3 regions of the Nonomuraea terrae genome follow, and region 2 is predicted to be linked to each of the others. Evidence: riboswitches for the same ligand, from Rfam matches in the RefSeq annotation. Region 2 holds a riboswitch; each other region holds the start of a gene.
The links. A riboswitch is a leader RNA that binds a small molecule or an ion and turns the genes downstream of it on or off. The one in region 2 is predicted to bind cyclic di-AMP.
Positions count from the first base shown of each region.

Region 1 (3,264 bases), on a different contig from region 2:
TCTACGATGCGTTTACCGTCAGCGGGATCGATTTCGGCCCGCGGCTGTTGGGGGAGGGCTCCCGATGGATGTGCTCACGGAAGGCATCGAGCTGAGCGAGGCGGATCTCGCTCTGCTGGCGGAGCTGGCCAAGGGGGTCACCGTCGACCGGGTGGGCAGGCGGCTCGACATCAGCGGCCGCACCGTACGCCGGCGGCTGCGCGCCATCTGCGACCGCATCGGCGTGGCCACGGCGATCGAGGCCGTGGCCTGGGCGGCCCGCCGTCAGCTCATCTGAGCCCGCTCAGTCCGCGATGCGTACGGCCCCCGCGTACGGCCGGCCCTCGATCGCGGCGATGCGGACGACGTCACCGGTCCGCGGCGCGTGCACCATCATGCCGCCGCCGAGGTAGATGCCGACGTGGTGCAGGTCGTTGTAGAAGAACACCAGGTCACCGGCGCGCAGCTCAGAGCGGTCGATGTGCCTGCCGGACGTCCACTGGCTGCCGGTGTAGTGCGGCAGTGCGATGCCCACCTGCCGGTAGGCCGCCATCACCAGCCCGGAGCAGTCGTACGAGCTGGGCCCCTCGGCGCCCCACACGTACGGCTTGAGCTGCTGCGTCAGCGCCCAGCGCGCGGCGGCGGCGGCCTTGCCGTCGCCCGGGACCGGCAGGTTGACGCGGGTGGCCCGGGTGCCGGGCCGGCCGGCTTCGCCGAGCGCCCGCTGGAAGAGGTTGCTCTCGATCTTGGTGACCAGTTTGGTGATCTTGTCGCGCTTGGTGTCGATGTCGGAGACCAGTTTCTCGACCTCTTCGATGCGCGTCTTGGCGCCGGCCCGTGCCCGCTCGGCCGCGTCCATGGCCTTGAGGAGCTGGGTGACCTCCTCGCCCTGCTGCTGCTCCAGCGCGTACGTGGTGGCGGCCTGGTCGAGGAACTTCTCGGGGTCCTCGGCGGAGGTGAAGGTCAGGGCCCGGCTCAGGCCGCCGGTGATGTAGGCGTTCTGGGCCAGGGCGATGGCCTTGGCGCGCTTGGCGGCGAGATCGGCCTCGCTGGTGGCCAGCGTCTTCTGCGCGGCCTCGGCGGCCTTGCGCGCGGTCTTGAGCTTCTCGCGCTGGCCGTTGTACTGCTCGGCCAGCGTCTCGATATCGGTGTGCATCTTCTCGACCTGGTCGGCCAGGTCCTGGAGGGAGGGCTTGGGGTCGGCGGAGGCCGAACCGACGGGGACGGCGAGCAGCGTCGCGGCGACTGTGAGACTCACCACACCGAGAAAGCGTGATCTCCGCCCGCGTACGGACGGACGGGCGTGTCTGCCTTGGCGCTCGCGCAAGCGCTTCACCAACCAAGCTCCTCTCGTAGACGCCTACCGGGTTAGCTGACGGGTTCGGGCCGGAGCAGCCCTACCGAGCGATCTCGGATTCACCCCTTGTGGTGGCGTTCTGGGGAGGCCACCGGCGGGTCCCCGGCTCCCCTCGCGGGGATTGGGCGTGTCTCCCGCGTGTGGGGACACACGGGGAACATCGTCGCTGGACACTAATGCACTCCGGGTTCGTGCTCAACCGGAACTGCCGACTTCGTCGGCCTTTCACCGCTGGAGAGTCGCGAGGTGAAGGCGTGTACTCCCGTGCACAACGGGCATTTTGCCCTGATTGTCACGCTTCGGTGCCCGACGATTGGGGTCCGGGCGCGTGTCCACCTGGCCACAAGATGTAACAAGATGGGGCGGGACATGGGAGTTAAGGCTGAGCCGTAATGACATCTGTACGCTGGAGAGCCATGGAGCAGGTGGCCGAACCGACGTTGTCCGAGACCGCGGTGGTGGTCCGGCGCGCCCGTACCCCCGACGTGCGGACGATCAGGCGCCTCGTCGACACCTACGCGGGCGCGGGGCCGCGGCTCCTGGAGAAGGCCACGGTGACGCTGTACGAGGACGTACAGGAGTTCTGGGTGGCCGAGCGGGGCGGGCAGGTCGTCGGATGCGGCGCGCTCCATGTGCTGTGGGAGGACCTCGCCGAGGTCCGCACCGTCGCCGTGGACCCCGCGTGCCGGGGCATGGGCATCGGCCACCGCATCGTCTCGGCGCTGATACAGCAGGCGAAGGATCTGGGGCTGAGGCGTGTATTCTGTCTGACTTTTGAGGTCGACTTCTTCGCCAGACACGGCTTTCGCCGGATACAGGGCACGCCGGTCTCACCCGAGGTGTACGCCGAACTCCTGGCCTCGTACGACGAGGGTGTTGCGGAGTTCCTCGATCTGGAGCACGTGAAGCCGAACACCCTGGACAACACCCGCATGCTGCTGCATCTCCCATCGGGTGACGCGGACGCTGACCACATGGAAAGGTGATTGTTGATACCTATGTCGATACGTTGGGCAGCACAGGCATGTGTCCTGACACGTGCCACATGCGCACTTGAAGCGAGGTGACACGGTGAGCACCGGACAGCCGCCGTATCCGCAGAACGAATCCGGCGAAAATTCTGCACCCGGCCCCTACGGGCAGCAGAACCCGGGCCGCCATCCTGGCGAGCCCGACCCGGACGCGACTGTGGTCGGCTACCGGGTGGACGATGCCTACGGGCAGCAACCCCCCTACGGACAGCAAGGCTACGGCCAGCCCCAGCAGGGTCAGCCTCCCTACGGCCAGCAACCCCAGTACGGCCAGCAGCCCGACTACGGGCAGCAGTCGCAGGCCCAGCCCGACTACGGCCAGCAGGGCTATGGTCAACAGGGCTACGGCCAGCAGGCCCAGCCTGACTACGGTCAGCAGCAGGGCTACGGCCAGCCCGAATACGGCCAGCCCGAATACGGCCAGCCCGATTACGGCCAGCAGGGCTACGGCCAGCAGGCTCACGCCCAGCAGCCCCAGTACGGGCAGCAGCCGCAGGCCCAGCCCGGCTACGGGCAGCAATATGGCCAGCAGCCCCAGTCCCAATCCGACTACGGGCAGCAGCAGTACGGGCAGCAGCCGCAGTCGCAACCCGATTACGGGCAGCAGCAGTACGGGCAGCAGCCGCAGTCGCAACCCGATTACGGGCAGCAGCAGTACAGCCAGCCCGACTACGGCCAGCAGGCCCAGCAGGGTCAGCAGGGTTACGGTCAGCAGCCGCAGTCCGGCCAGCAGCCCCAGTACGGGCAGCAGCCCGACTACGGCCAGCAGCAGTCGCAACCGGGCTTCGCCCAGCCGCAGTACGGCCAGCAGCCGCAGTCGCAACCCGACTACGGTCAGCAGGGCTACGGCCAGCAGGCTCACGGCCAGCAGCCCCAGTACGGGCAGCAGCCGCAGTC
Region 1 covers NZ_JBITLL010000006.1:646,753-650,016, forward strand. Annotated here, with positions in the region: gene ACIBP6_RS32425 (LuxR C-terminal-related transcriptional regulator) at 65-277, shown strand; gene ACIBP6_RS32430 (C40 family peptidase) at 284-1,240, opposite strand; cyclic di-AMP (ydaO/yuaA leader) riboswitch at 1,322-1,474, opposite strand; gene ACIBP6_RS32435 (amino-acid N-acetyltransferase) at 1,753-2,322, shown strand; gene ACIBP6_RS32440 (RDD family protein) at 2,408-3,264, shown strand, end outside.
Region 1: linked by a shared signal. The riboswitch ahead of ACIBP6_RS32430 (C40 family peptidase) and the one ahead of ACIBP6_RS02170 (hypothetical protein) in region 2 are both predicted to bind cyclic di-AMP.

Region 2 (3,264 bases):
GGCTCCCGCGCGCCAGGGCCGCCGCCGAGGCCGTGCACGGCCTGGTCGGCGGGGTCGCCGACGGCGGCACCCTGCTCGACGTCGCCTGCGGCACCGGGCTGGTGAGCGCGCAGCTGGCCGCGCGGGGGCTGCGCGTGCTCGGGGTGGACGCCTCGGCCGGGATGGCGCGTATCGCGGCCGGTCGGGTCGGCGTGGCGCTGGGCGACGCCCGGCGGCTTCCCGTACGCGACGGCGCGGTGGAAGCGGTCACCACGATCTGGCTGCTGCACCTGCTCGACGACGCCCGGCCGGTGATCGCCGAGGCGGGGCGGGTGCTGCGGCACGGGGGAGTGTTCGTGACGACCGTGGACAAACGGGCTTCCCACGGGCCTGGGGGGCGGCCGGATCCGTCCGACCGGGCCGGGACGGTCGTCGCCGAGGCGGCGCGGCACGGGCTGCGGGCGAGCGGTGAGGCCACGTTCACGGGGCACGGTCAGGGCGGCGCCGGGCCGGATCCGGTCTTCCGTCTGCTGGCCTTCCGCCGGGTCTTAACGCGCGGCTCCGGCATGAAGCGGCCGGGCACGCCGAGCCAGCCGCTTCGTCTCCCTCAGTAGTAGTAGCCGTAGTGGTCGCGGTCGCGGCGGCGACGCCGACGGTAGCGGTACCAGTCGCGCTCACGGCGGCGGCGACGGCGTCTTCGAGGAGGAGGAAGTGCGAAAAGCTCGGCGTACATGTACGCCTCCTCTCTGATCTCCGCACTCGCCCGTGGCGATTGCGGCTCCATGTCCATCCTCTGCACCGCCGCAGGAAGGCGTCCAGGTGAGCGGTCCCGAACTGGGCGATCCGATGCGGGCCACATTCCCGGACGTGACCGGGTCCGCGCGACGACACCCTTCCGCAGGCTGTCGGATTACTACCGATTTGCGGTAATAAGCCCGTTTGATGGCGATCGCGGCGGTACGCGGGCGGGCTCGTCCGTCTGGGAGGCCGGTTTCGCGCCGTACGCCATGCCGTGCGAAGCTGTGAGTGTCCCCAACAGCTTGGAGGTCCTCATGGCGGATACACCGGAGCCGGAAGTCAGCGAAACTCCCGAGGACGAGATGAAGCGCAGGTTCCGCGAGGCACTGGAGCGCAAGCGCAACCAGAACGCGAGCGGCGGCGCAGGTGGCAGGGGCGGCGACGCGTCCAAGATCCACGGGGCGCACGGTCCGGCCGCGAGTAAAAGATCGTTCAGGCGCAAGAGCGGCGGCTGAGGCCCGAATTCACCGGGGGTGCGGCGAGTCCGCGCCCCCTTTCCTTTTGTCCCATTAGGTAGATCTTCTTCCGATTCATGACGATTCGTTTGCCTGTGTCGTGATCAATGGTTAAAGTCTTACGCACTACCAGCCGGTGACCTTGTCCTTACCCAAAGGGACGACCGGCTGGCGCCGAATCCCGGACGTTCCGGGAACCGGGGACCCACCATCTGGGGTGAATCCGGCCGCCGCGCCGGTAGGGCATCTCCACGTCCGAACCCGTCAGCTAACCCGGTAGGCGTGATGGAGAGGACACACCATTTCATGCATCACCGCGTCGTACCCCCAGGCCACGTAGTGACGGCCGACCGCTGAGCGGTCCCCTTCCCCAGGCTCGAACCTTGCGCTCCGCGCAGCATCCCCACTTCAGGCGTTCTGCCCTGCTGCGCGCTTCCCGATAAAGCGCAATTCCCCCGTCTCCTCGTGAAGGGTTCTACCTTTTCATGACTGCTCGATCCGGCATGCGCTCCTTCGCCCTGCTCACCGCCTCCGGCCTCTGCGCCGCACTGACCTTCTCGGGCACGGCCGCCGCCCACGCCGACACGTGCGACACGGGCGACACGCCCGAGAAGATCCTGCTCAAGGGCTCCACCACCGCGTCGTACTTCTGGGACGACGCCTCCGGCCGCGCCGGCGACACCGGCCTGCCCGCCAGCGGCAAGCCCATGCAGAAGGGCATGGCCGCCAGCCCGAGCTGGCCGCTGATGACCGAGGGCTACGTGATCTACAAGGGCAAGAAGATGCCGTTCTTCGTCGGAGACCGCGGTCCCGGCGAGCCCTCCAGCCGCGGCATCATGCTGGACCTCGACGGCAAGACCTTCGCCGAGCTGACCGGCGGCCGGTTCAACCCGAACACGCTGTACGTCAACGGCAACGGCGGGCTCGGCCACATCAAGATCGACTACGTCATCACCAAGTGGGGCCCCGGCCTGGGCAAGAAGAACCACCCGGTGCCGTTCTCCACCCGCGCCTGGGCCGAGCGCGACAACAACCCGGCCAAGCCGCCGAAGCCCGAGCCCACGGCGACCCCCACGGCGACCCCCACGACGACTCCTGCCGGCACCCCCGCGGCGACGGGCTGACGGCTTTACGCACGCGCACCAGAATGTCATTCTGGTGCGCGTGACCACCCGCGTACCCGCCAACGGCATCGACATCGCCTACGAGAGCTTCGGCTCCCCCGACGGCCGGCCCCTGCTCCTCGTCATGGGGCTCGGCGCGCAGCTCATCCAATGGGACGAAGAGTTCTGCCGGCTCCTGGCCGAGCAGGGACACCACGTCGTCCGGTTCGACAACCGCGACGCCGGTCTGTCCACGCACTTCCACGACGCGGGCGTGCCTGCCCGCAGCGAGCCCGCGCCGTACCTGCTGGACGACATGGCCGACGACACCGCAGGGCTCATGGACGCCCTCGGCTGGGCCCGCGCCCACGTGGTGGGCGCCTCGATGGGCGGCATGATCGCCCAGACGCTCGCCATCCGCCACCCCGAGCGGGTGCTGAGCCTGACCTCGATCATGTCCACGCCCGGCCCCGGCGTCGCCCCGCCCACGGAGGCCGCGATGGGGGCGCTGCTGTCCCGGCCGCCGTCCGACCGCGACGGCGTCATGGACCAGTCGGTGGTGACCTGGTCGGTCATCGGGTCGCCCGGCTACGAGCTGGACCGGGAGCTGATCAGGGCGCGGGCCGGGCTGGCCTACGACCGTTGCTTCGACCCGGCGGGCACCGGCCGTCAGCTGGCCGCCATCAACGCCTCGGGCGACCGTACCGAGGCGCTGGCGAAGGTTCGGGTGCCCGCGCTGGTGCTGCACGGCGAGGAGGACCCGCTCGTCCCGGTGGCCGGCGGGCGCGCCACGGCTGCGGCCATCCCCGGCGCCCGGCTGGTGACGTATCCGGGGATGGGCCACGACCTGCCCCGAGCGCTGTGGCCGGACATCGTGGCCGAGATCACCAAACTCACCAAGGGCTGATCCACCGGGTGGCCCGTCCGCC
Region 2 covers NZ_JBITLL010000001.1:450,002-453,265, forward strand. Annotated here, with positions in the region: gene ACIBP6_RS02155 (class I SAM-dependent methyltransferase) at 1-593, shown strand, start outside; gene ACIBP6_RS02160 (hypothetical protein) at 587-712, opposite strand; gene ACIBP6_RS02165 (DUF5302 domain-containing protein) at 1,032-1,232, shown strand; cyclic di-AMP (ydaO/yuaA leader) riboswitch at 1,395-1,530, shown strand; gene ACIBP6_RS02170 (hypothetical protein) at 1,718-2,356, shown strand; gene ACIBP6_RS02175 (alpha/beta fold hydrolase) at 2,397-3,242, shown strand.

Region 3 (3,264 bases), 590 kb from region 2:
TGTGCCGAGGGCAAGAACCTCGACACGACCACGGCGGGCGAGCTGGCCCGCGGGCTGGTGTGGGTGGAGGCTCACACCAGCGTCGAGGAGGCGCTGCAGAAGATGGAGCAGCACCAGATCAAGCGCCTGCCGGTGATCGACAACCACCGGATCGTCGGCATGGTCAGCGAGTCCGACCTGGCCAAGGAGCTGCCCGACAGCAAGCTGGCCGAGTTCGTCCACCGGGTCTACGCCCCGGCGTGACGCGGCTCGACCGACGTCCAACAACCGGAAGCCACGGCCGCACGGCCGTGGCTTCCTGGTGTGCGAGGGGCCCGACGGGGCCGCCGCCCCGGCGTCCGATGCGCGTGGCTGTCGGCGCGGGGAGGGGCCCCGCCGGGCGCGGCCGCGGGGACCGCGCTCATGCGGGGAAGTGGTCAGGCGGTACGGCGGCCCAGGTCACGCAGCTGGTTCACGGTCAGCGCGGAGACGTTCTGGTCGATGGGGGAGTCGGTGTACTGGTGGATCGTCCACGACTTCCAGTCGGCGGGCGGGCTCACCTGGCCCCTGGCCTTGCTGTAGTGCGCGACCCACAGCGGGTACTCCGACAGGCCCTTGCCGTAGGTGTCGGCGAAGTTCCAGCCGCTGTAGAACATCGGGGTGATCCCGGTCTTCTCCTTCACGTACCCCAGCCAGGTCTTGGCCCAGGCGTTGACCTCGTCGACGGACTGGCCGTCGGCGCTCTCCAGGTCGAGCACCAGCAGGTCGCCGGCCTTGGCGGGCTGCGAGTTCACCACGGACAGGAAGTGCTTGGCCTCGCTGACGGCGTCGTTGCCCGGGTGGGCGAAGTGGTAGGCCCCGCGGACGATGCCCTTCTTGCCGAGCTCGCGCCAGTGCCTGGCGAAGGAGGAGTCGACGAAGTCGGTGCCCTCGGTGGCCTTGATGATGCCGAACTGCGCGGAGCTGTCGGCCCAGTCGTAGGTGGGCTGGTAGTGCGAGACGTCGAGACCGTAGGTGAGGGGCCCGGCCTCGGCGGCGGGCGCCGGAGCGCGGTCGGCGGGCGTGACCTGCGCGGCCTGCGCGGCGCCGGGCAGGGCGGCGAAGGCGGTGGACGCCGCCAGGACGGCGCCGCCGACGGCGAGGCCGACACGCTTGACGGGCAGATCGAGGCGACTCTTCAGGGTACGGGGGACGAGCATGAGGGCATTGACTCCTAGCTTCCATGCCGCCTACCGGGTTAGCTGACGGGTTCGGGCTTGGAAGTGCCCTACGGGCGCAGCGTGCGGCTGGTGTCCGATTCACCCCAGAAAGGTGGGTCCCCGGTTCCGCGAGAGGCGGATTCGGCGGCCGCACGGCTCCCGATCTGGGAGCGGCGTACGGTCCTGTCAACGAAGCGACGAGAGGTCATCTGACCTTTGCCGCGAATAGGTAAAAAGGTATGCACCTCTCCATAGGGAGTGCAAGTGGTACGTATCGGAATCGCGTGTTTTTTCGCCTTAAAGGCGCTGAAACCCCGTGTATGCCGGGACTCTGGGCTGGGTAAAGTTTGCGGCCTTCAGCCGACGCGGCGCCATTCGTACGGGACAGAAGGGGTGGGTGTGACGGATGGGTTGACTGCCTGACCTGTCCGTGAAGGCGCCCGACATTTTGCGAAATCGTGGGTCCCGTATGGCCCGCTGGACAGGGCCGGACAGGTGTGATGGTGGGATCACTATGGAACCCAGCGACGCCGTTCCCGCTGCGGAGAGGTACGGGCTCAGCCAGGAACTCATGCGAGCACTCCTCCACGGGGTGCACCTGGGCCTCTACATCCTCGACGAGTGCGGCCGGATCATCATGATCAACCCGTACGCCGAGCAGGTGCTGGGGCGTTCCGCCCGCGAGCTGATCGGCGCCGACGCGCACGACCTGCTGCACCGCAACCCCGACGGCAGCAAACTGCCCCGGAGCCAGTGCCCGCAGATCCAGGCGCTCGAGATGGCCGACAGCGTGCACACCGAGGAGACGTGGTTCGTCCGGGGCGACGGGGAGCTCATACCCCTCGGCCTGATGGGGGCGGCGATCCAGCTGGACGGCCGCCTGGGGGCGGTCGTGCTCTTCTACGACCTGCGCCGGCACAAGGCGATCGAACAGGAGCAGGCGGCCCACCTGTCCGTGCTCGAGGAACTGGCCGGACGGCTGTCACTGATGGCCGAGATCAGCACCGTGCTGGCCTCCACCCTGGACAAGGAGGAGGCACTGCGGCGGCTCACCCGGCTGGTGGTGCCCCGGCTGGCCGACTGGGCGGTGATCGACCTGCTCGGCCCCGGCGGCGAGCTGCGCAGGGTCTCGATCGTCTCCGGCAACAGGGAGGACAACGCCATTGCGAGGCAGTGGGAGGGGGTGCTGCCCGCATCGGACGAGCTCTCCCACTCGCCGATGGCCCGGGTGCTGCGCGGCAGCCCCTCGGTCCTGCTCACCGGGCACGACCTGGCGAGTCGCGACGGGTCACCGTTCTGCGTCTTCCAGCGCAGGCTGTTCGACCACATCAGGCCCACTTCGGTGGTCATCGCGCCGCTGCGCACCCCGCGCCGCGTACTGGGCGCGATCTCGCTCGCCCGGTGCGCGCCCACTCCCGACTTCGACATGCCGGACCTGTCGCTGATCGACGACATCGCGGGCCGCGCCGGGCTGTCCGTGGACAACGCCGACATGTACGAGGTGCAGCGCCGCATCGCCGAGACCATGCAGCGCCACCTGATCAGCCCGCTGCCCGCGATCGAGGAGCTGGAGATGGCCGCCCGCTACCAGCCCGCGCCGCGCGGCTCCCGCGTCGGCGGCGACTGGTACGACGCGTTCCCGCTGCCCGGCGGCCTGACCGCGCTCGTCATCGGCGACGTGACGGGCCACGACCTGCAGGCCGCGGCCGACATGTCGCAGATCCGCAACATGCTGCGCACGATGGCCTGGGCCGAGCGCACGTCACCCAGCCGGGTGGTCGCCCGGCTCGACGAGGCGCTGCCGTACATCGCCGGCGACCTGATGGCCACGCTGGTGCTGGCGCTGGCCGAGCGGTGCGAGCGGGGACGATGGCGGCTGCGCTGGACCAGCGCCGGGCATCCGCCGCCGCTGCTGGTCGGCGACGACGGCGGCGCGGTCTTCCTGGAGGGGGCCGAGGGCCTGCTGCTCGGCACCGGCCTGGCCATGGAGCGGACCGACGCCGTCGCGCCCATCCCGCCGGGCGGCACCGTCCTGCTCTACACCGACGGTCTCATCGAGAACCGCGAGGAGTCTCTCGACGAGGGC
Region 3 covers NZ_JBITLL010000001.1:1,036,072-1,039,335, forward strand. Annotated here, with positions in the region: gene ACIBP6_RS04895 (CBS domain-containing protein) at 1-243, shown strand, start outside; gene ACIBP6_RS04900 (glycoside hydrolase family 25 protein) at 417-1,178, opposite strand; cyclic di-AMP (ydaO/yuaA leader) riboswitch at 1,191-1,335, opposite strand; gene ACIBP6_RS04905 (SpoIIE family protein phosphatase) at 1,693-3,264, shown strand, end outside.
Region 3: linked by a shared signal. The riboswitch ahead of ACIBP6_RS04900 (glycoside hydrolase family 25 protein) and the one ahead of ACIBP6_RS02170 (hypothetical protein) in region 2 are both predicted to bind cyclic di-AMP.